Regions from separate parts of the Afifella aestuarii genome, predicted to be linked through region 1. Evidence: predicted binding sites of a transcription regulator. Region 1 holds the regulator's gene; each other region holds the start of a gene.
The links. Region 1 encodes PhoB, which activates phosphate uptake and scavenging genes when phosphate is short. Its sites were predicted from a motif close to TGTCATNNANCTGTCAT; they were not measured.
Positions count from the first base shown of each region.

Region 2: phnC (phosphonate ABC transporter ATP-binding protein) is a predicted target of PhoB. The motif match lies at 4,002-4,018, and genes of this name have one in related genera.
Region 3: phnF (phosphonate metabolism transcriptional regulator PhnF) is a predicted target of PhoB. The motif match lies at 3,300-3,316, and genes of this name have one in related genera.
Region 4: EO094_RS16730 (esterase-like activity of phytase family protein) is a predicted target of PhoB. The motif match lies at 1,725-1,741, and genes of this name have one in related genera.

Region 1 is NZ_SAUF01000002.1:300,792-306,523, reverse strand. It holds gene pstB (phosphate ABC transporter ATP-binding protein PstB) at 71-817, shown strand; gene phoU (phosphate signaling complex protein PhoU) at 838-1,524, shown strand; gene phoB (phosphate regulon transcriptional regulator PhoB) at 1,542-2,237, shown strand; gene upp (uracil phosphoribosyltransferase) at 2,495-3,139, opposite strand; gene EO094_RS09875 (phosphopentomutase) at 3,264-4,484, opposite strand; gene deoA (thymidine phosphorylase) at 4,484-5,732, opposite strand, start outside.
Region 2 is NZ_SAUF01000001.1:1,095,484-1,101,215, reverse strand. It holds gene EO094_RS05105 (alpha-D-ribose 1-methylphosphonate 5-triphosphate diphosphatase) at 1-390, opposite strand, end outside; gene EO094_RS05100 (DUF1045 domain-containing protein) at 387-1,094, opposite strand; gene phnE (phosphonate ABC transporter, permease protein PhnE) at 1,118-1,927, opposite strand; gene phnD (phosphonate ABC transporter substrate-binding protein) at 1,991-2,998, opposite strand; gene phnC (phosphonate ABC transporter ATP-binding protein) at 3,055-3,933, opposite strand; gene EO094_RS05080 (DapH/DapD/GlmU-related protein) at 4,067-4,690, opposite strand; gene phnL (phosphonate C-P lyase system protein PhnL) at 4,687-5,391, opposite strand; gene phnK (phosphonate C-P lyase system protein PhnK) at 5,395-5,732, opposite strand, start outside.
Region 3 is NZ_SAUF01000001.1:1,088,553-1,094,284, forward strand. It holds gene ctaD (cytochrome c oxidase subunit I) at 1-134, shown strand, start outside; gene EO094_RS05030 (cytochrome c oxidase subunit 3) at 127-771, shown strand; gene EO094_RS05035 (cytochrome C oxidase subunit IV family protein) at 768-1,073, shown strand; gene EO094_RS05040 (glycerophosphodiester phosphodiesterase family protein) at 1,216-2,484, shown strand; gene phnF (phosphonate metabolism transcriptional regulator PhnF) at 2,522-3,271, opposite strand; gene phnG (phosphonate C-P lyase system protein PhnG) at 3,380-3,892, shown strand; gene phnH (phosphonate C-P lyase system protein PhnH) at 3,892-4,491, shown strand; gene EO094_RS05060 (carbon-phosphorus lyase complex subunit) at 4,491-5,603, shown strand; gene EO094_RS05065 (alpha-D-ribose 1-methylphosphonate 5-phosphate C-P-lyase PhnJ) at 5,600-5,732, shown strand, end outside.
Region 4 is NZ_SAUF01000005.1:551,962-557,693, reverse strand. It holds gene EO094_RS16730 (esterase-like activity of phytase family protein) at 1-1,659, opposite strand, end outside; gene EO094_RS16725 (DMT family transporter) at 1,804-2,715, opposite strand; gene EO094_RS16720 (L,D-transpeptidase family protein) at 2,882-4,132, opposite strand; gene ldtR (transcriptional regulator LdtR) at 4,374-4,889, opposite strand; gene EO094_RS16710 (DUF6163 family protein) at 5,145-5,552, opposite strand; gene EO094_RS16705 (enoyl-CoA hydratase/isomerase family protein) at 5,545-5,732, opposite strand, start outside.

The DNA.
Region 1 (5,732 bases):
GAGCGCGGCCAAAGCCACGGCGACGAAAGCGCCGCCCGAAGTGCCGCAGGAGAGTGCCGCCGTGCCGAAAATGCGCGCCGAGAAAGTGTCCGTCCATTACGCCGAAAAGCAGGCCCTGTTCGACGTCGATCTCGACGTGCCGGAAAATCAGGTGATCTCGCTGATCGGCCCGTCCGGCTGCGGAAAATCCACCTTCCTCAGATGCCTCAACCGGATGAACGACACGATCGACATCGCGCGCGTCTCCGGCCACATCACGCTCGACGGCGAGAACATCTACGACAAATCGCTCGACGTCGTGGAGCTCAGGGCCCGGGTCGGCATGGTCTTCCAGAAGCCCAACCCGTTTCCGAAATCGATCTACGAGAACGTCGCCTACGGGCCGCGCATTCACGGCCTCGCCTCCGGCAAGCGCGACCTCGAAGAGATCGTCGCCACCAGCCTGCAGCGCGCCGGCCTCTTCAACGAGGTCAAGGACCGGCTCGACGAACCCGGCACCGGCCTCTCCGGCGGCCAGCAGCAGCGCCTTTGCATCGCCCGCGCGATCGCCGTGAACCCGGAAGTCATCCTGATGGACGAGCCGTGCTCGGCACTCGACCCCATCGCCACCGCCAAGGTGGAAGAGCTGATCGACGAACTGCGCGAGAACTATACGATCGTCATCGTCACGCATTCGATGCAGCAGGCGGCGCGCGTCTCGCAGCGCACGGCCATGTTCCATCTGGGTTATCTCGTCGAGGAGGGGCCGACGGACATGATGTTCACCAACCCCACCGACAAGCGCACCCAGGACTACATCACAGGCCGCTTCGGCTAATCGGGAGAGGAGTGAGCCCCGTGTCTGAACATATCGTCACCTCCTATGACGAGGAATTGCGGGAACTCGCCCGCTCCATCGCCGAAATGGGCGGTCTCGTCGAACAGCAGCTCGACGAGGCGGTGAATGCGCTGTTGAGCACCAATGCGCAGCTCGCCCAGGACGTCATCCTCGGCGACCGCCAGATCAACCAGATGCACTACCAGATCGAAGAGCGGGCGATCCTCGTCATCGCCAAGCGCCAGCCGATGGCTCAGGATCTGCGCGAAACCGTCGCCGCGATCCGCATCTCGCACGATCTGGAACGCGTCGGCGACCTCGGCAAGAACATCGCCAAGCGCGCGCTCGCCATCGAAGACCAGCGGATGAACCACCAGCTTCGCCGCGGTGTCGAACATCTCGCCAGCCTCGGCCTGCGCCAGCTCAAGGACGTGCTCGACGCCTATGGCTCGCGCGACGTGCAGAAGGCGATCTCGGTGTGGCGCTCCGACGACGAGATCGACGCCATGTATGTGTCGCTGTTTCGCGAGATGCTCACCTACATGATGGAAGATCCGCGCAATATCGGCATGTGCACGCATCTTCTCTTCTGCGCCAAGAACATCGAGCGCATCGGCGACCACGCCACCAATATCGCCGAGACGATCACCTATCTCGTCACCGGCAAGCAGATGGAACGCGCGGCGACTGCGCCGTCCGCGGGTTGACGGAGTGAGCCATGCAGGTGCCCCGGATTCTCGTCGTCGAGGATGAAGAACCGCTGACGCTGCTTCTGCGCTACAACCTGGAGGCGGAAGGCTATTCCGTCGACACGGTCGGGCGCGGCGACGATGCGGAATTGCGCCTTCTGGAAGAGGCGCCCGACCTCCTGGTCCTCGATTGGATGCTGCCGGGCCTTTCCGGCATCGAACTCTGCCGACGCGTTCGAATGCGCGAGGCGACCGCAAAACTCCCCGTCATCATGCTGACGGCGCGCGGCGAGGAAGACGAGCGCATCCGCGGGCTCGCCACCGGCGCCGACGATTATGTCGTCAAACCCTTCTCGGTGCCGGAGCTGATGGCCCGCGTGAAGGCGCTCCTGCGCCGCACGCGTCCGGAAATGGTCGCCGACAAGCTCGCCGCCGGCGATCTCGAACTCGACCGCGGCACCTTCCGCGTCTTCCGCGGGGGCCGCGAGATCCATCTCGGCCCGACGGAATTCCGGCTTCTGGAATTCCTGATGCGCAGCCCGGGACGCGTCTTCACCCGCGAGCAGCTCTTGAACGGCGTCTGGGGCCGCGACGTCTATGTCGACGAACGCACCGTCGATGTGCATGTCGGCCGCCTCAGAAAGGCGATCAACCGCGGCCGCATGCGCGACCCGATCCGCACCGTCCGCGGCGCCGGCTACGCCCTCAACGAACAGTTCGTCACGACCTGATTTTTTCGGGACAGTCCCGCCGGGATCTGCGGTGATGAGGAGGCGAGAGCTTCTTCGTTCCCGTGTGGCTTCGCTCCGACGTCGGCCAGGAAGCGCGTCCCCTCCCTCATCGCTGCAACTGAAGAACAGGGCCTGCGGCAGGCTCCCTTCCTCTCCCCTCTGGGGAGAGGCGCCCGCTGCAACGCCCTTGCGTCAGATGCGCTCGTCATCCTCAAGTCGAGGGGAAGAGCGTCCAGCAGGCAACTCGCCGAAAAACCCTATTTCGTCCCGTACATGCGGTCGCCGGCATCGCCGAGGCCCGGCAGAATATAGCCGTGCTCGTTCAGATGGCTGTCGATCGCGGCCGTCACCACCGGCACGTCCGGATGGGCGGCACGGAAGCGTTCCACGCCTTCGGGCGCGGCGAGCAGGCAGACGAAGCGGATGTCCTTCGCCCCGCGCTCTTTCAGGCGCTGGATCGCGGCGATTGCGGAATTTGACGTCGCCAGCATCGGATCGACGGCGATGACGACGCGTTCGTGCAGATCTTCCGGCGCCTTGAAGTAATATTCCACCGGCTGCAGCGTCTCCGGATCGCGGTAGAGCCCGACATGGGCGACGCGGGCCGCCGGCACCAGATCGAGCATGCCTTCCAGAAGGCCGTTGCCGGCGCGCAGGATGGAGGCGAAGACGAGCTTCTTGCCGGCCAGGGTCGGCGCCTCCATCGTGGCGAGCGGCGTCTCGATGGTCGTCGTCGTCAATTCCAGGTCGCGCGTCGCCTCATAGGTCAAAAGTGCTGCAATCTCGCGCAACAGGCGGCGGAAACTCGCCGTGGACGTGCCCTTGTCGCGCATGATCGTCAGCTTGTGCTGCACCATCGGATGATCGACGACGGTCACATCCCGTCTCGTTGAAGCGTCCACGCCCCTCTCCTTCTCGTCTCTTGTTCGTCGGCGGCTTCTGTCTCACCCTGGGTGAAATGGGTCACGGCACCAAGGTCAACCCGCCGCCTTGAACCGAAAGGCGATATTCACCGGCGAAATCGCCTCAGATCAGGCTCGCGCCCGCGGCAAGAGGCGGCAGGGCAAGATGTGCCGACAGCGTCTGGCCGACATCGGCATAGGTCGAAAGCTCGCCCGCCGGACGCCCTTCGATGCCCGGACCGAAGGCCAGAACCGGCACGGTTTCACGTGTGTGGTCGGTGCCCACCCAGGTCGGGTCGTTGCCGTGATCGGCCGTCAGGATGACGAGATCGCCCGGCTTCAACAGCGCAAAGAGCTCCGGCAGGCGGCGATCGAAGGCTTCGAGCGCCGCCGCATAGCCGGCCGGATCGCGGCGATGGCCGAAGATCTGGTCGAAATCGATGAAATTGGTGACGATGAGATCGCCGTCCTTCGCCGCCCGCGCCGCCTCCAGCGTCTTGTCGAACTGGCTCTCGTTCTCCGGCGCCTTCAACGTGTGCGTCACGCCGTGACCTGCAAAAATGTCGGAGATTTTTCCAATCGCCCAGACGTCGCGTCCCGCCTCCTTCGCCTCGTCGAGGAGCGTTCGCGCCGGCGGCGGCACGGAGAAATCCCGCCGGTTGCCGGTGCGCGCGAAAGTCTCCGCGCTGTCGCCCGTAAAGGGGCGGGCGATCACCCGGCCGATGCGGTACGGGTCGCAGAGCTTTCTCGCGATCCGGCAGGTCTCATAGAGACGTTCGAGCCCGAAAGCCTCCTCATGCGCGGCGATCTGGAAGACGCTGTCGGCCGAGGTGTAGCAGATCGGCTTGCCGGTCTTCACATGCTCTTCGCCGAGCTCCGCAATGATCGCCGTCCCCGACGCATGCGTGTTGCCGAGAATGCCCGGCAGCCCCGCTTCGGCGATCAGCGCCTGCGTCAACTCCGCCGGAAACGCCGGCTCGCTTGTCGGAAAGTAACCCCAGGCCTCGCGCAACGGGCAGCCGGCGAGTTCCCAATGGCCCGTCGTCGTGTCCTTGCCGCGCGAGCGTTCGCGGGCAAAGCCCCAGATCGCCTCGGGTTCTGCAACCCGCTCGACACCGGCCGGATAGGCGCCCGACGCCGCCTCCGCCGCCCGGCCGAGGCCCAGCCGGTTCATATTCGGGATGGTGAGCGGGCCTTGCCGCAGCCCGGCGCGGTCGGCCTCGCCGTTGGCGCAGCGCTCGGCGATATGGCCGAGCGTGTTCGCGCCCTCGTCGCCGAATTCCGCCGCGTCCTTCGCCCCGCCGATGCCGACGGAATCCATCACCAGGAAGAAACCGCGCGCCATCATTGCAGCCTTTCGACAATCAGAGGATTGGCCGAAACGGGTGTCTCGGCGATGTGATAGGCTCGCCGGATCGCATGCGCGGCATCGGCGAACGCCTCCTCGTCGCGGGCATGAACGAGGGCCAGCGGATGATCCGGGCCCACCTCGTCGCCGATCGCGGCAAGCTGCGTCACACCGACGGCATGATCGATCGTATCTTCCGCCCGGCGCCGGCCGCCGCCGAGTGTCACCACGGCGACGCCGATCGCGCGTGTGTCGATCGCCTCCACATAGCCCGTACTGGCGGAGCCGACCGAGCGCGTGAACGGCGCTTTCGGCAGATGGCCTTCCGGGTTTTCGACGAAATCCGCGGGTCCGCCGAGCGCGCTCACCATCTTCTGGAAGCGCTCGGCCGCCGCGCCGTTCGCAAGCGCCGCCCGCGCCATCTCCTCGCCAGCCTCCGCGGAGGGCGCAAGGCCGCCCAGCCTCAGCATCTCGCCGACGAGCGCGATGGTGACCTTTTCGAGCCGCCGATCGCGATGCCGGCCGGTCAGGAAATCGACGGCATTCTGCACCTCCACCGCATTGCCGGCGGCCGAAGCGAGCGGCTCGTTCATGTCGGTGATAAGTGCGGCTGCGGGAAGGCCCGCGCCCTTTGCGACCGTCACCAGGCTTTCGGCGAGACGATGCGCATCGGCCGGATCGGCCATGAAGGCGCCGGTGCCCGTCTTCACGTCGAGGACGAGGCCGGAAAGCCCGGCCGCGAGCTTCTTCGACAGGATCGAGGCGGTGATCAGCGGCACCGATTCCACCGTCGCCGTCACGTCGCGGATGCCATAAAAACGCTTGTCGGCCGGGGCGAGATCGCCGGTCTGGCCGATGATGGCGCAGCCCGCCTCCGCCACCACCTTGCGGAAGGTGGCAAGATCCGGCTGCGTCTTATAACCCGGAATGGAATCGAGCTTGTCGAGCGTGCCGCCGGTATGGCCGAGCCCGCGCCCGGAAATCATCGGCACCAGCCCGCCGCAGGCCGCCACGATCGGGGCCAGCATCAACGAGACATTGTCGCCGATACCGCCGGTCGAATGCTTGTCGAGGATGGGCGCGTCCGCCTCCGGCCAGGTCAGAACGTCGCCGGAGCGCGTCATCGCCTGCGTCAGCGCTACGATCTCCGCCTCGTCCATGCCGCGGAAGAAAACGGCCATGGCAAGCGCCGCCACCTGTCCTTCGGTGACGCTGCCGTCCGTCAGCCCTTGCACGAAGAACGTG
Region 2 (5,732 bases), on a different contig from region 1:
TCTGAGCCGGCCCTTGTCCTGGCTCTCCTCGATCGCATCGGCGAGCCCGCGCATTTCCTGGACCTGCACGCGCGCATCCTCGTCGGCGCCGACCCGAAGCGCATCCAGCACCGTCGTGATGCCGGAGGTCGCGACCTGTGCATCATGCGCCTGCACGGCAACGGCCGGATTCCACCGGACACCAGGACGCGGTGCGAAATGGCCCTCGAGATGATCGGTGTGGAGCTCCACAAGCCCCGGCAGCAGCCAGTCACCCTCAAGATCGATACCACCCGACCCGGTCCCAGGATCGGCGACCTCGCGGATCATCTCTCCGGCGACCACGAGATCGCCGCATTCAACCGAATCGGCAAGGACCATGCGGGCGTTGCGAAAAACGATTTCGCTCATGTGTTGGGTTTTCTTTCGCTGGGCCCGCGCAGATTGCAGCGGGCGTGAACTTGAAAAAAGGCTCCACGCTCCGGCTCGGTGAGAAGCGAGACGCCGTCGAGCGCGAGCGAGGTTTCGATGACGGAACCGAAATGCTGGTGAAGCGCACCCTCGACGATCGAGCGTCGCTCGCCTGAGACCGGGCCAGTCAGTGTCATGTGGAAGCGGAATTCATCGAAGACATAAGGATAGCCCCAGCGATCGAGATAGTCGCGCTGGCGTTCGGTGAGCTCCTCCGGCCTGCGGCGTGCACGATCTTCATCGCTCAGGGGCGCGCGAAACGGCTCAAACGCCTCCACCGCCGCGTCCGCGAGCGCCCGAACCTCGGGCACGTCATTCTGCGGCACGAGCGCAAAGAAGGGCCCGATGGCGCGGATCTCGAGCGGCCCGAGTTCGATGACACCATGCTCAGCGCAGAAGTTGCGCAACGCCTGATCCACATCCTCCTCCGACGCGCCGTCGACGAGGGCGAACGGCGGCTTCAACGTGGCGTGGAAGCCGTAACGCCGCGGCGCCTCGGTGATGGCGCGCACTTCCTCGGCACTCAAGGCACCCACAGCCTTTTGCTGGACCGGACCATCGGAAAGATCACGGCCGATCCAGTCATTGGCGGCCTGGGTGATCGGATGGTCAACGGCTGGAGTGAAATAGATGGCGACGCGCATGGGGATCTTTCGTTGGTGTCTCCTCAGATCACCACTTTGCGCAATTGTGCCGAAAGGATGTCCACGATGGAGACGGTGACGATGACGATCAGGATGATCGCCGCTGTCTCGGCGTAGAGGAAAGAGCGGATCGATTCAAACAGCACCTGCCCGATACCACCCGCGCCGACGATGCCGAGAACCGTCGCCTGGCGCACATTCGTCTCGAAGCGATAGAGCGAAAACGAAATCCACAAAGGGGCGACTTGCGGAACAACGCCGAAGACGATCTCCTGCAGGCGTGTCGCGCCGGTGGCGCGGATGCCTTCGACAGGCCTTGGATCGATCGCCTCCACGGCCTCTGAGAAGAGCTTCGCGATAATACCTGTATTATGCACGAAAAGCGCCATCACCCCGGCAAAGGGGCCGAGCCCGACCGCTGTGACGAAGAGGACGGCGAAGACGAGCTCGTTGATCGCACGGGTCGCATCCATCAGACGGCGCACCGGCTGCACGATCCAGATCGGCGCGATGTTCGAGGACGACAGAAGTGCGAAGGGAATGCCGAAGACGATCGCCAGCACCGTGCCCCAGACAGCGATCTGCACGGTGAGGATCATCTCCTCGACGTAATAATGCCAGTCACGGAAGTTCGGTGAGAGAAAGCCGCCCGCGTAGTCGGCCATATTGCCGGCATCGGTGAAGAGGTTGAGGAAGCGCACCATCTCGGCCGGCCCCCAGCTCCAGATCAGCACCAGCGCGATGCCGCCCCAGACGAGATAGCTGTAGAGCCGGTCGGTGAAACTGCGCGGGGGGACCGAGACCGTCTTCTCAGCCTGTGTGGCTATCGCCATTCGTCTCTCCAGTGAAAAGCGCCGGACCCAGGGTCCGGCGCCAGATCAACAAAGGTTTCAGCCTCAGGCCTGCGGGACCTTGTCCATCAGCTTTTCGATCTCGGCCTTCTCGGAATCGAGCTTTTCGAGTTCGCTCTTCTTCTCATCATCCGACATCGTGTCGGCCGCTTCGATCTTCGCTTCCTGCTTGGTGATTTCCATGATGCGGATCGGATAGAGCTGCGCATCGGAAGACGGCTTGAACGGCGCCCAGCCGAGACCCTCGAGGACTTCACGCGCTCCGGCGACCTCTTCGGGCGTGCCGAGGCGGCCGTAGCTCATGATGAAGGTGTAGACTTTGCGCTTGGTCTCCTCGTCGAGATCCTTGCGCCAGACGAGCGGGTCGGACGGGATCAGCGGCGACTGCCAGATGACCTTGATCTTCTTGCGCGCTTCAGGCGCCGTCACTTCCAGGCGGCGGAGATTTTCCGTGTTGTTGGCGGCGACGTCGACCTGACCGTTGGCCGTCGCCATCGCGTTCGCCTCATGATTGGCGTTGCGCACCGTCTTGAAGCAATCCTGCGGCGTCACGCTGTTCTTGGCGAAGATGAACGTGGTCGGCACGAGGAAGCCGGAGGTGGAGTTCGGATCGCCGATGCCGAAATCCAGCGACTTGTCGCATTTCAAGACGTCGTCGAGCGAATTGATCTTGTCGTTGTCGGCCTGCGTGATCAGCACCGACCAGTAGCCGGGATTGCCTTCCACATCGACGGTCTGCGCGAAGATCTCGCCATTGGCGCGATCGACGGCCTCCATCGCGGACTTGTTGCCGTACCAGGCGACATCGACCTTGCCGAAACGCATGCCTTCGATGACGCCGGCGTAATCGGAGGCGAAGAAGGCGTTCACCTTGAGGCCCGTCTGCTCGGACATCTGCTCAAGGAACGGATCCCAGACCGTCTTCAGGTTCTGGCTCGATTCCGTCGAGATGATGCCGAAGTTCAGTTCCTGCTGATCCTGCGCAAAGGCGCCGGAGGTGCCGAACGCAGCCAGGAGGGCGGCGGCGGCAATACCTTTCGTCAGTCGGTTCATGTCTCACTCCTCGATTGCTCCGCCGCGGGGGCGGGAGTTCACCGCCTCGTGGCGGATCAAGTCACGGCCAATTGGCGGGCCATCTTGGCGACGGCGGGCTCGGGGCGTTTCACTGGCTGCGGCTGCTCGGCCGGCGCGCCCGGAAGCACGAGCTCCTCGCTCGCATCGCCGTAAATTTCGCGCAGGAAATTGTCGGTCAGGGCTGCGGAGGGGCCGTCGAAAGCGACCTCGCCATCGCGCAAAGCCAGGGTGCGCGGACAATAAAGGCGCGCATATTCCACCTGATGCAGGGAGACGATGACGGTGATGCCGTCCGCACGGTTGATCTCGCCGAGCGCCTCCATCACCCGCCGTGCGGATGACGGGTCGAGCGAGGCGATTGGCTCGTCGGCAAGGATGACCTTGGCCCCCTGTACGAGCGCGCGCGCGATCGCCGCACGCTGCTGCTGCCCGCCGGAGAGCGTCGACGAGCGTTGCCGCACCGTCTCGGCAATGCCGACACGGGAAAGCGCCTGCATCGCCTTCTCCTGCTCGCCCCGCGTGAAAAGGCCGAGCGTTCCACGCCAGGACGGCACGCTGCCGAGGCAGCCGACGAGCACATTGGTCAGGACCGACAGGCGCCCGACCAGATTGAACTGCTGAAAGATGACGCCGATCTCACGCCGGATGCGGCGCGCATCGTGCGACAGACGGCCGTCCACCTGCATGATGCGGTCGAGCACCGTCACGCGGCATTCATCGCCGCTGCCGCGCTCCAGACCGGCGATATGGCGGATGAGCGTCGATTTGCCGGAGCCGGAGGCGCCGATCAGCGCCACCATCTCGCCCGGCGCGACATCGACACTGACATTGCGCAAGGCGAGCGTCTTGCCATAGCGCTTCGACAGCTTTTCGACACGAACTGCAGGAACATTCGAAGGAGCGGTTACGGGCATCGGCCTCACCTGCCCGGCCTGCCGGGCTTATCGATAACCGTTCCCTAACAGCCGACCTTATCGCTTCGATTTCGCTTTCATGACATTTCGAAGTCGCCGGAAAAGCCTCGGGAGAGGTCTCCCAAGCAACTGATCAGACGGCCTTTTCTTCGTACTTTGCGAGAAACTCCTCGACCGAAAGCGCCCGGAAATCCGCCAGCGCCGCGCGAAGGCAGGCATGCGGCCAGTCCCACCAGCAGAGCGTCTGAAGGCGGGCCGCAACCTCCTCGGGAAATCGCCGCTTGATGACCCGCGCCGGCACGCCACCGGTGATCTCGTAGGCGCCGACAGAACGGGAGACGACAGCGCCGGCCGCAACGACCGCCCCATCGCCGACCGTCACGCCCGGCAAGAGGATTGCGCCGTGGCCGATCCAGACATCGTTGCCGATCGTGACGGCGTTCGCCTCGCGCCAGGCGAAAAGCCCCTCATCGGCTTCCGCATCGTCGAAGTAGTCGTTCGAGCGATAAGTGAAATGGTGCTGGCCCGCCCGCCACATCGGATGGTTGGAGGCGTTGATCCGCACGTTCTGGGCAATTGAGCAGAACTTGCCGATCGTCGCGCGCGCCACGTTGCCGTCCTCGGTGATGTAGGAATAATCGCCAAGGGACGAGTTCTGGAACTGCGTGCGCGCACCGATCGCCGTATAGCGCCCGAGCCGGCTGTCGGTCACCACCGCGTCCGGCGCAACGAGCGGCGTCTCTGAAAGCTTCGTCATGCAGCGGCTTTCGGGGCAAACGCGGTCACATCGACCTCTCGGTCGGCCACGGCGGCGCGCATCTCCGCGTCATGAAAGATCCCGAGGAAGCTGCGGCCCGCAGCTTTTCCCTCTTCGATCAAGGCAATCACCACATCCCGGTTTTTGGCATCGAGCGAGGCCGTCGGCTCGTCGAGAAGCAGGAGCGGATGGCCGGCGATGAAGCCGCGGGCGATGTTCACGCGCTGCTGCTCACCGCCGGAAAAGGTGGCGGGCGGCAGGTGCCAGAGCCGTTCCGGCAGGTTGAGGCGGGCAAGAAGCGCGTCGGCCTTGGCGAGCGCCTCCTCGCGGGAACAGCCCCGCTCCACGAGCGGCTCGGCGACGAGATCGCGCGAGGCGACGCGCGGCACGACGCGCAGGAATTGGCTGACATAGCCAAGCGTGTCGCGACGAACCTCCAGCACACGCCGCGGATCGGCCGTGGCGATATCGATCACATCCCCCTTGCCCGCGACACGGATCGCGCCGCGATCGGTTGAATAATTGCCATAGATCATCTTGAGGATCGAGCTCTTGCCGGCACCGGACGGCCCGCCGAGCACGACGCATTCGCCGGGCATGAGCGTGAAGGAGACGTTTTCGACGACCGGAATGTGGATGCCACCACGCAGATGCATGGTGAAGCTCTTGGCGACATCGGCGAGTTCAAGACGGGGCTGCATCGCTCACACCTGCAGGATCGAAGAGACGAGAAGCTGCGTATAGGGCGCATGCGGATCGTCGAGGACACGGTCCGTCAGCCCCTCCTCGACCACCTCCCCCGCCTTCATCACCATGATACGGTGGGAGAGGAGCCGGGCGACGGCGAGGTCGTGCGTGACGACGAGCGCCGCCATGCCGAGATCGGCGACGAGCGCACGGATAAGATCGAGAAGACGCGCCTGCACGGAGACGTCGAGCCCACCCGTCGGCTCGTCCATGAAGACGAGGCGGGGCGCGGTCACAAGGTTGCGGGCGATCTGCAGGCGCTGGCGCATGCCGCCAGAAAAGCCGCGCGGATCGT
Region 3 (5,732 bases), on a different contig from region 1:
CCAATCCCTGGGAGGCGACTGGGCTCGAATGGACGACGGCTTCTCCGCCGCCCCAGCACAATTTCTTTTCGACGCCGGTCGTCCGCGAGGATCCCTACAATTACCACCCTGAGGGGACACCGAAGGATGCGTGAGATCAGCCCCTTCGCTGGGATAGTCCCCGAACAGTTCGACGACCGCGGCCAGCAGCGGCAGGCGGCCGAGTTCGGCATGTGGATCTTCCTCGGCACCGAGGTCTTGTTCTTCGGCGCGATCTTTCTCGGCTATACGCTTTATCGCATGGCCTATCCGGCCGCGTTCGAGGAGGCCGGACGCGAGACTCTCGTCCTCATCGGCAGTGCCAATACCGCCATTCTCCTGATTTCGAGCCTGACGGCGGCGCTTGCCGTGAAGGCCGCGGAATTCGGCAGTTCGCGCCTCGTCGTCAGGCTGATTGCGGCGACGATTGCGCTCGGCCTCCTCTTTCTGGCGCTCAAGGGCTACGAATACCACCACGACATCAAGAGCCATTTCGTGCCCGGTGATCCGCTCTTCCGCCTGTCGGAACACGCGGTGATCTTCGTGTCGTTTTACTGGGCGATGACCGGTATCCACGCCATCCATATGGCGATCGGGCTTGGTGCCTGGGCGGTCGTCGCAATCCTCGTCCGTCGCGGGCGCGTCGTGCCCGACAAGACCAACACGATCGAGGTCGTGGGGCTCTACTGGCACTTCGTCGACACGATCTGGATCTTTCTTTACCCACTTCTCTATCTCGTGGGGCGATCATGACGGCGTCGGAGCCAAAAGAGCGGCGTGAGCCTGATCTTCGGCAGCTTCTCTTCCCGGAGTTTTCCGTCTGGGCGGCGCTGATGGTGCTCTTCCTCGCCTCCTGGTGGGTCGCCTATTGGCCGATCGGCATCTGGAAGGTGGTCGTCAATCTTGCGGTCGCCGTCGTGATGGCGGGCCTTTCCTCAGTGGTCTTTATGCATCTGGCGCGATCCGGGGCGCTGTTGCGCCTTGCCGCGGGCGCTTCCGGGCTGTGGCTCACCGCGCTCTTCGTCCTGACCTTCAGCGATTATCTCACCCGCTGACGCCGGGCCCCTTCTTCCTGCGATGCTTCATCTTCCCGTCATCCGCGCGACATTCCGTGTTTGCGCCGTGCGTCTATGCGAGGCTTCGGCCTTGTGCCGTCCGTTGCGCTATCGCGTTCTGCCATCGAGGAAGGTTTAGCCCATGAAGCACGTTCTCGTACGTTCGGCCTTTGCCGCCGGCACCCTTTTGGGTGCGGCCTGCGGCTTTGCAGCCGATGCGCTCGCCCAGGATTCCCTCCCGCAGGATAACCGTCCGCAGGCGCAGCTCGGCCCGCGGCCCTTCTATCTCGTCAACGACATGGACGAGGGCGAGCTCAAGGATGCGCTCAAGGCCTGCGAGACCGGACCGTTCTATCGCACGGCGTTTTCCATCGGCCATCGCGGCGCGCCGATGCAGTTTCCAGAACACACCCGCCAGTCCTATCAGGCGGCGGCCGTGATGGGGGCCGGCATCATCGAATGTGACGTCGCCTTCACCAAGGATCGCGAGCTCGTCTGCCGGCATTCACAATGCGATCTCGCCACGACGACCGATATTCTCGCCCACGACGATCTCGCCGCGAAATGCACGACCCCGTTCAGCCCGGCCTCCGGCGACAAGAAGGCGGAGGTGAAATGCTGCACGTCGGATCTGACACTTGCGGAGTTCAAGTCGCTCAAGGGCAAAATGGATGCGGGCAATCCGGATGCGACGAGCGTTGCCGAATTCATGGATGCGACGCCATCCTGGCGCACCGACCTCTACGCCACGAACGGCGAGTTGATGTCCCACAAGGAATCGATCGCGCTCTTCAAGGATCTCGGGGTGAAGTTCACGCCCGAGCTCAAGGCGCCGAGCGTGGAGATGCCGTTCGAAGGCGATTACACCCAGGACGATTACGCGCAGCAGATGATCGACGAATACGAGGAGGCGGGCGTCGATCCGAGCGACGTCTATCCGCAATCCTTTCAGCTCCGCGATATTCTCTACTGGATCAAGAACGATCCGGAGTTCGGCAAACAGGGTGTCTTCCTCGATGATCGTGACGAGACGCTCGAAGGCTTCGATGCCAACAATCCGGAGACGTTCGAGCCGTCCATGCAGGAGCTTGCCGACGAGGGCGTGAAGATCATCGCGCCGCCGAGCCATATGCTCCTCACCCTCGACGAGGCGGGAGAGATCGTGCCGTCCGCCTATGCGAAGGCTGCGAAGGAGGCGGGTCTCCAGATCATCACCTGGTCGCTCGAGCGCTCCGGCACGCTGACCGATGGTGGCGGCTACTACTATCAATCGGTCAAGGATGCGATCTCGCATCCGGGCGACGAATACGAGGTGATCGACGTGCTCGCCAAGGATGTCGGCGTTATCGGCATGTTCTCCGACTGGCCGGCGACCGTCACCTATTATGCCAATTGCATGGATCTGAAGTAGCCCCCCAACCTCGGGGGCGAACACGGAAAGGGCGCCGTCAGAGGCGCCCTTTGTCGTTGCCGTCCTCTTCGATGACGATTTCCATGCGCTCCGCCGCAAAGCTCGTCAGCGACAGATGCAGGGGCGAGCCGTCCGGTTCGACATTGAGCGATTCCGTTACGAGGACGGTCGCCCCGCGCGGCAGAGCGAGTTTCTCGTTTTCGGCGGGCTCTGCAGATCGCGCACGCACCTTGGTCCAGCGGCGGACATAATCTTCGACCCCGTGATGGGCGAGTGCCCGGGTGATCGATCCGGTCTCGGCGTAGATCGGCACGAGATCGGGAAACCGTTCGGCGGAAAACCAGCTCCTTGCCGTTGAGATCGGTACTCCATCGGCGACGCTCAGGGTTTCGAGGGTGATGAGCGGCGTGCCCTGCGCGAGCTTCAGATGGTCGGCGAGCCAGACGGGTGCGGGCTCGATGCGGCTTGCGATCAGGCGGCCGCCGGGTGCGCGCGCCTGACGGCTGACGATTTCCGAAAAGCGCGTGCGCCGCGAAATCGGATAGGCGAGACGCTCCGAGGTGACGAAGGTGCCGCGGCCCTGGTCGGAGCGCACCAACCCTTCCGCAGCAAGAGCCGAGAGCGCGCGGCGCAGCGTGTGGCGGTTGACGCCAAAACGCTCCGACAAGGCGCTTTCGGAGGGCAGGGCCGTGTCGGCCGGCCAGCGGCCCGACAGTACCTCGCCGCGCAACAGATCGGCGATCTGGCGCCACAACGAGACGCCGGCTCCGCGATGCACATTCTCCATCGTCGTTTTTGTCCCCCGAGCGTCGGACCGTCATCGTTGTGTCAAGCTTGTCTGCCTATTGTATGCTTGTATATAACAATAGACAAGTTCGAAGCTCGAGGTTCCGAAATGGCAGACACCGCCAGCGCAACTCGCGACCGGAACGCGGCCGCGCCCGAGGACTCGGACCTCGCGACGGAAACACTCGAGCGGCGCCGGGAGGTGCTTTCCGTCCTCGTGCGTGCCCGTGCTGATGAGCTCGCCGGGGCTTTGAGAGCGCTTAGCCCTTCGCCGGAATTCGAGGTGCTGCGCGCTCCGGAATTTGGTCTCGCCATGACGCGCGGGCGCATCGGCGGTGGTGGCGCTCCCTTCAATCTCGGCGAGGTGACGGTGACGCGGACGGTGGTTCGGCTTGCAAGCGGCGAGGTGGGCTACGGCCATATTCTCGGGCGCGACCGCGAGCGGGCGCATCTCGTCGCCGTCTTTGACGCGCTTTGGCAAAACGAGGCGACGCGCGCCTTCGTGGAAGATCGCGTGGTGGCTCCGGTCGCGGCACGAACCACCGAGGAGGACGGTCAGGTGCGCGTGAAAACAGCGGCGACCCGGGTGAATTTCTTCACCATGGTGCGGGGAGAAGACTGATGGCAGACGCGCTTGGCGGTGGTTTCAAGGATCCGGTCTTCTCTTCGCAGGCGGTGTTTCGGCGGCTGCTCGATGCTCTGTCGCGACCTGGCCGTGTCGTCGACATGCCTCGGCTTGTGGCGCCTCCGCCTCCCTTAAAGCCGGCGGCGGCCGCCGTTCTCGCAGCCCTTGCCGATGCGGATACGCCGGTCTTTCTCGACAAGGCGTTGAACGCCAGCGGCGAGGTGCGTGGATGGGTCGGCTTTCACATCGGCGCGCCAATCGTGGTGGTGCCGGCGCGGGCATCGTTTGCCGTGATCGCCGATCCGGCCGCGATGCCGCCGCTGTCGGAGTTTGGCCTCGGCACAGAGCAATATCCCGATCGCTCGACAACGCTCGTCGTGCAGGTCGCGGGTTTTTCCCGCGGACTTAATCTCTGGCTCTCCGGCCCCGGCATCGAAGACGTGGCGGGCGTGCAGGTCGAAGGCCTTCCGGCAAGGCTCGTCGAAGAGTTCCGCGCCAACCGGACGCTCTTTCCTCGCGGCGTCGATCTCGTGCTTGCCGCCCCCTCGGCGATCCTCGGGCTGCCGCGCTCAACCCGTATCATGGGAGAGGCCTGATGTATGTCGCGGTAAAGGGCGGCGAGGCGGCGATCGCCAATGCGCATCGTCTCTTGGCCGAGAAGCGGCGCGGCGACAGGAACGTCCCGTCGCTGACGGTCACGCAGATCCTGGAGCAGCTGTCGCTCGCCGTGGACCGGGTGATGAGCGAGGGCTCGCTCTATGATCGCCGGCTTGCGGCGCTCGCGATCAAGCAGGCGCGGGGCGATCTCGTCGAAGCGATCTTTCTTGTCCGCGCCTATCGCACGACTTTGCCGCGCTTCGGCGCGTCTCGGCCGATCGAAACGGGGGGGATGCTCGTCGAGCGGCGCATCTCGGCGACCTTCAAGGATCTGCCGGGCGGGCAGCTTCTCGGACCGACCTTCGACTACACGCATCGGCTTCTCGATCCGGCCCTTGAGGAGGACGACGCGGTGGAGGCGGCGGCGAGCACCGAGGATCCGGGAACGGAGGCGATGCCGCGCGTCACCGACCTCCTCGGTCAGGCCGGGCTGATCGAGCCTGATCCGGAGGGCGAAGACGAGCCTGCCGATCTCACGCGCGAGCCCTTGTCGTTTCCGGCCGGCCGCGATCTCCGCCTGCAGGCGCTTGCCCGCGGTGATGAAGGTTTTCTCCTGGCGCTCGGCTATTCGACACAGCGGGGCTTTGCCCGCTCGCACCCTTTCGCTGCCGAAATCCGCATGGGTGAGGTCGATGTCGAGATCGAGGTGCCGGGTCTCGATTTTCCGGTCCCTCTCGGGTGCATCAAGGTGACGGAGTGCCAGATGGTCAATCAGTTCAAGGGCAGTGCTGAAGCGCCGCCGCAATTCACCCGCGGCTACGGCCTCGTCTTCGGACATGCGGAGCGCAAGGCGATGGCGATGGCGCTTTGCGACCGGGCGCTTCGGGCGCGCGAACTCGGCGAAGATCAGACGGCGGCGGCGCAGGACGAGGAATTCGTGCTGTCGCATGCCGACAATGTCCAGGCGACAGGCTTCGTGGAACATCTGAAGCTGCCGCATTACGTCGACTTCCAGGCCGAACTGGAGCTGATCCGGCGGCTGCGAGCGGAGTTTGAAGCCGGTCGTGGCCCGGCCAAAGACGGGCAGGAAGATCAGGAGGCTGCGGAATGAACGCCACGGCTGAAACGCCCTACAACTTCGCTTATCTCGACGAGCAGACGAAAAGGATGATCCGCCGCGCCATTCTGAAGGCGGTGGCGATCCCGGGCTATCAGGTGCCGTTTGCGAGCCGCGAAATGC
Region 4 (5,732 bases), on a different contig from region 1:
CTTTGAGGCGATCTCTTCGGGAAGCAAAATGTCGTCCTCGACTTCACCCTCGGCGGAAACGCGGAGGAGCCTGTTGGATTTTTCTTTTTCCGGATTTCCTTCGGAGACAAGCCAGAAACCTCCGTCGCGGCGGGCGGCGATGCCCTCCAGATCAAGATCCTCAACGGGCTTCCCGTCCTTGGTGACGGTGACTGCAGCGGTTATCCGCGCGGGAGTTGCGCCGGCATCGAACGTGAAGATCTTGGCCTCGTCGTAGAAGCTGTCGGAGACGCCATAGAGTCTGTCGGCAACGTCGGGATCCGCCGTCAGACCGGAGAGCGCTCCCCAGCCACCCACATCCTCAGCCGCCTCGATCATCGGATATGAGGCAGCTTCCCCACCCTGCTCATAGATCATCACCGTGGCACGGGCGCCGCCGTCCTCGACCAGATCTTCCTCATTGGCGGTGACGATGAGCTTGCGTGCGGGAATGGCGAGAAGCCCTTCCGGGCCGATGCCCGACGGCAGCACTTGGAGAAACTGCGGCGCGGCGCCGGTGTCCCGATAGACGGCAACGAACGAAGACCGCTCCGTGCCGACAAAGATCAGCCGATCGTTGCCGAATCTCCCGACTTCGATGGCCTCCGGCTCGGTTCCTTTCTTGGCCGAGCGCTTTTCCGGATAATGCCCGATGCGCATTGCGAGACGCTCGATCGCATTGCCGGAATCCCAAAGGACGCTGCCGCCCTTTTCGAAAATCGTGAAGCCGCGCGAGCCACCTTCGTAATCGCCTTCGTTGGCGGTCACGAAGCGATCCTCATCCAGCCATTGGACGCCATCGGGCTCGCGCTTGACGGCCTTCAGGCAGCCTGTCGGCGAGATGCGGCCATCCTTTTCGGTATCGATTCCATCGACATCGACGGAGCCGGCCGAAAAGCCGCCTGTGACATCGCCCGTCGCCATGTCGACGATGGCAATGGCGTTATTTTCCTGAAGCGTTACGACGGCTTCGCCCGCCTCGTTCACATCGACGAATTCCGGTTCGGCATCGTCCGGGGCAATCTCCGAGATACCGGTCAGATCGATCTCCTGCATTCCGGCGCAATCGACTGCACCTTTGTCGACCGGGAAGGTCACGAGAAGACCGGTGGGCGCCTGCGGGATCGCTCCCTCATTCAGATCTTCATCGCGCTCGTTTTCGATGACCACTGCAATCTTCGTGGCATCCGCCGTCAGCGCAACGGAATCTGGCTGACCGGGAAGCGCGCAGCTCGCCGCCACGGATTTCGTGGAAATGTCCACCATGGCCAGCTCACCGGAAGGCTTCGCATAGCTTTCCGAGGTCACGACAGCCACGAGCGCCTTGCCAGACGTCACAGCAACAGAAGTCGGCTCACCCGCCAGCGCCACGAAGCCTCCGGGCTGCGGCGCATGCGCGTCGGTGATATCGATGATGCCGACGGCCTCCTGGGCTGCGTCGGTGTAGACCAGCGTCTCACCATCCTCGGTCGCCGCAATGATCTCCGCCACAGTGGGTAAGGCCGCATCGCGGTCGGCCGGCATGTTGGCGGCGACGGGAAAGGTCGCAATCCGATTGAAGACTTCAGGGTTCTGAGCCGCCGCCGGCAGGCTCCAGGCCGCAGCGAGGGCGAGCGCGCTGGTGGAGAGGAAGAGGCGCATCGGATCTCCGTTCAATCGGGATGGGCATCGAGCCGTTGTGGCTTCCAGCCTCTTATGATCGGGAGATCACGCTTCGATGACAGAAACGCCCCCGGGAGCCTGAGTATCTAGCCAGGCTTGGCACACGATTGACCGGTTAATCGGTCACCGTCGAAGGGCGAGAATGCCGGCGCCAACGATGAGCGCCATGCCACCAAGGGTGATGAGCGAGGGAATCTCCTGAAACAGCAGGAGACCCCAAATGGCGGCGAAACCGACATAGGAAAAATCGAGCGTGCCAATCACGTTCGACGGCGCGCGCTGATAGGAAAAAGCTGCACCCAGACTGCCGATGATCATCGCCGCGGACAGGAGGACGAGCGTACCGATCTCGGCGGCACCGAGCGGCAACCAACCGGTGGTGAGGTAGCCTCCCTCCCCGCCTCTCTCCTGGAAGATGCCGACACCGCCGAGACCCACCACCACGAATGCGAGATTGAGTGCGAGGGACAACGTCAGAGGATGTTCCTCGCGGCATTTCGTACGCGTCAGAATCATCGCCAAGGCGTAGAGGACCGCCGAGAGAAGCGGCAGCAGGGCATAAGCGTTGAACGCCGCCGCGTCCGGCCGCAGAATCAGGAGGACGCCGGCAAGGCCCAACGCGACCGCCATCCAACCGATCGGCCCGACACGTTCGCCGACGAACAGGGCAGAAAACAAGGTGATGAAGACCGGCAGCGTATAATAAGAGACGGCGGCCACAGACAGCTGAAGATGGGGAAGCGCCGCATAATAGGCGAGCCACATCAAAACCAGCATCAGACTGCGCAGCGTCGTCCACGCCAGGGCCCGCGGCCGAAGCGTCGCGCCCGAGCTTGCCAGGACCGCCGGAACGAGCAGCGGCAGAGCCATCAGCGAGCGGAGAAGGAAGAGCTGCCAGACGGCGATCGTCCCGCTCGTCAGCTTGATGAGCGCATCGCCGAGCGACAATGCGAGGTCGGTCATCAAGATGACGGCCGCCGCCGCGGTGAGATTGTCGGCGGTAGCCGGCTGCTTCCGCGAGGTTCGTACCGTCATCACGTCCCTGGTTCGTTCAGGAACACGTAAAGGGAACTCCTGCGGCAGGTCAACGCACGCCGGCCCGCCCAACGCAAGGGTACCTTCCACGCAACCGCCACGTTTCAGCATACAAAAAACCCCGCGAGACGCGCTCGCGGGGTCGGAAATTCGATAGAGCCGAGGCTTATTGCGGCAGCGGCGAGCCGATCAGTTCTGACGGCTGATTGAGCGCCACCTCGCCCGGAGCATCGAAATTGTAGATGTCGTCGCGGAAATGAACGACGCCGTCACCTGTCGTCCAGGCCGTGAAATAGACCGTGTAGAGGGCCGGCGGGTTGGCCACATCCACATCGAGACGCTCGCCGGAGCGGATCGTCTGATCGACCGTGGCACGCGTATAACCGTTATCCCGCAAAATCCAGGCAACGAGCTCGCGCACATTCATCACACGCACACAGCCCGACGATTCGAAGCGATAGTCGGAGCCGAAGAGGCCTTTCGACGGCGTGTCGTGCAGAAAGACCGAATACGGATTGTAGAAGTTCATGCGCACCGATCCGAGCGAGTTCTGATCGCCTGGGTCCTGCTTGAACATGTAATTGGTCGCTTCGTCGGAATGCCAGTTCACCTGGCTCGGCTGTAGCTCTTCGCCCTTCTGGGTGAAGATACGAATACGGTTGCGCGTCAGATACTCCGGATCCTTCTGCATCTTCGGGATCAGATCCTTGCGGATGATGGAGTTCGGCACCGTCCAGTACGGGTTGAAGTTGATCTCGTGGATCTTGCTGGACAAAAGCGGCGTCTGCCGGTCGACCTTGCCAACCACCGCAGTGTGCCTGGAGACGACCTGTCCGTCCTCGACCACCTCGATCTGGGCACCAGGGACGTTGACCATCACATACCGGCTGGCAGGATCCTTCATCGCAGCGATGCGCTCGCGATTGACCCGCAATTGATTGAGGCGAACCTCGGCCGGAACGTTGAGCGCCTTGAAGGTGCCGGCACCGACGACGCCGTCGGCCGGAATGCCGTGGCGTTCCTGAAAGCGCATGACGGCCGACTGCACATAAGAATCGAAGGCATCGGAGCCTGTCGTCTGGCGCAAATCGCCGGACGCGATGAGACGCTGACGCAGAGCCACGACATTCGGATGGCGCATGCCGATTTTGAGCGCCGGCTCGGAGGGCACGGAATTCCAGCCGCCTGCATCGACCAGGCCCTGGTACCATTCGATCGCCTGATCCATGGCAGGAACCGTATAGGGCGACAGAATCGGGACGGTAGAAGTGACCGGCGCAGCCGTCCGGGGTCCCGTATCAAAGGATTCGCTCCATTCCGACTGATTGACGGGCATCATGTTCTGCGCCTGTGCGGCCAGCGGAAACAGAAGCGCTGCGGCGCAAAGGGAGGATCGCAGAAGCGAAAAAGCGGTCATAGGAATGGTGTGCCTCTCGTCAGACAAATGCCGGTGAATGCGCCCCCGAACGCACCCTTTGAGAACGGGATTACCATCAAGGACCCGTTCTCCACAAATGCATCGCACCCAGCGATCAACACTGTGAATCATTCGAAGCGCTCAAATGCCCACCTTTCATGGATTTATGGCCAATCCGTGATCGAAAACAAAAGGGCCCGGTCATGCCGGGCCCTGTTGCAAAGATGTCAATGTGGGTCTGTCAGAGACGATAGAGAATCTGATCAGTCCAGAACCGCTCCAACCGATGCAGGGTCTTGTTGAGGCGCTTGAAATCGTCCTCCGAAACGCCTCCGACCTTTTCGATCGAACCGATATGGCGCTCATAGAGGCGGTCGACGACATCGGCGACCTCCTTGCCCTTCTCCGTCAGCGAGACACGCACCGACCGACGGTCGACACGCGAGCGCTCGTGATAGATGTAGCCGGCGTCGACGAGCTTCTTCAGGTTATAGGAAACGTTGGAACCGAGATAATAGCCACGGGTTCGCAACTCGCCGGCTGTCAGTTCCGCATCCCCAATATTGAACAGAAGCAGCGCCTGGACGCTGTTCACGTCGGAGCGGCCCATCCGATCAAATTCATCTTTGATGACATCAAGCAGCCGCCGATGCAGCCGCTCCACCAACGTCAGAGCATCAAGATAGAGTGTCTTGAGGTCCTCTGGCTCAGACTCGCCCCTCTCGTAGGCGAGCGCTGTCCGCTCTGCTAGCAACATTACGCCTCTCCGTCATTTTTCTTCAGCCTTCTCCCCGTTACTTGTGCAGGATAGAGAGCCAATTTAAATGGAGATTTAAGCGTCAGCATGAATGAAATCTTGCTCGAAAAAGGGTAAATTTTCTGTGCCGCACGGGAACAGGCTCTGAACGCCGACATCCGGCACCTTTTTGGGCCCCTTCGTCCGTCGACACGAAACAAAACGCCGTCATCTTTCGTGTCTCGTCAACCTCCACGAGCAGGCGTCACAGCCTTGCTACTCGTCCCGACGGCGGCGGCGGTCGCCCAGGAGAACCGCGATATAGAGGCCCATCAAGGCCGCGTGTGCGAGAATTCTCTCCTGGTGGTGTCCGTAGATATCCCGGAACAGCGTGTACATCGCGATCTCGGTAATCGCGGCCACGGCCCAGATCACCGGCCCCCATACGGCGCTAATCCACAGGCCAACGGCCGCGAGGAGGTCGAGAATGCAAAGGACGATCATGGCGGCCTGCCAGGGTCGCTCGAAGGTCAGGAAGTGACCGGCATCAACGCCGACACCCATGATCTGCGCCGCCCTCACGAGTCCCGCAGAAAGCAGCAAGAACGCAACGACCCGCAGATAATAGCGTGTCAGGCGGCCGCGATTGGGGTCGTAGTCAAGGAGATCGACAGCGTCACTCATCCCGATCTCCCGATAAAGCGAGCTCTTCTTCGAGCGGCGCGAAATAGGCGTTGATCTCGGTCTCTTGCACATCGGCAAGATCGGCAGGATGCCAGCGCGGAGCATGGTCTTTGTCGATCAGCTGCGCCCTCACCCCTTCGTAAAAATCCTCTCCGGCAAGGATGCGATTGACGATGCGGT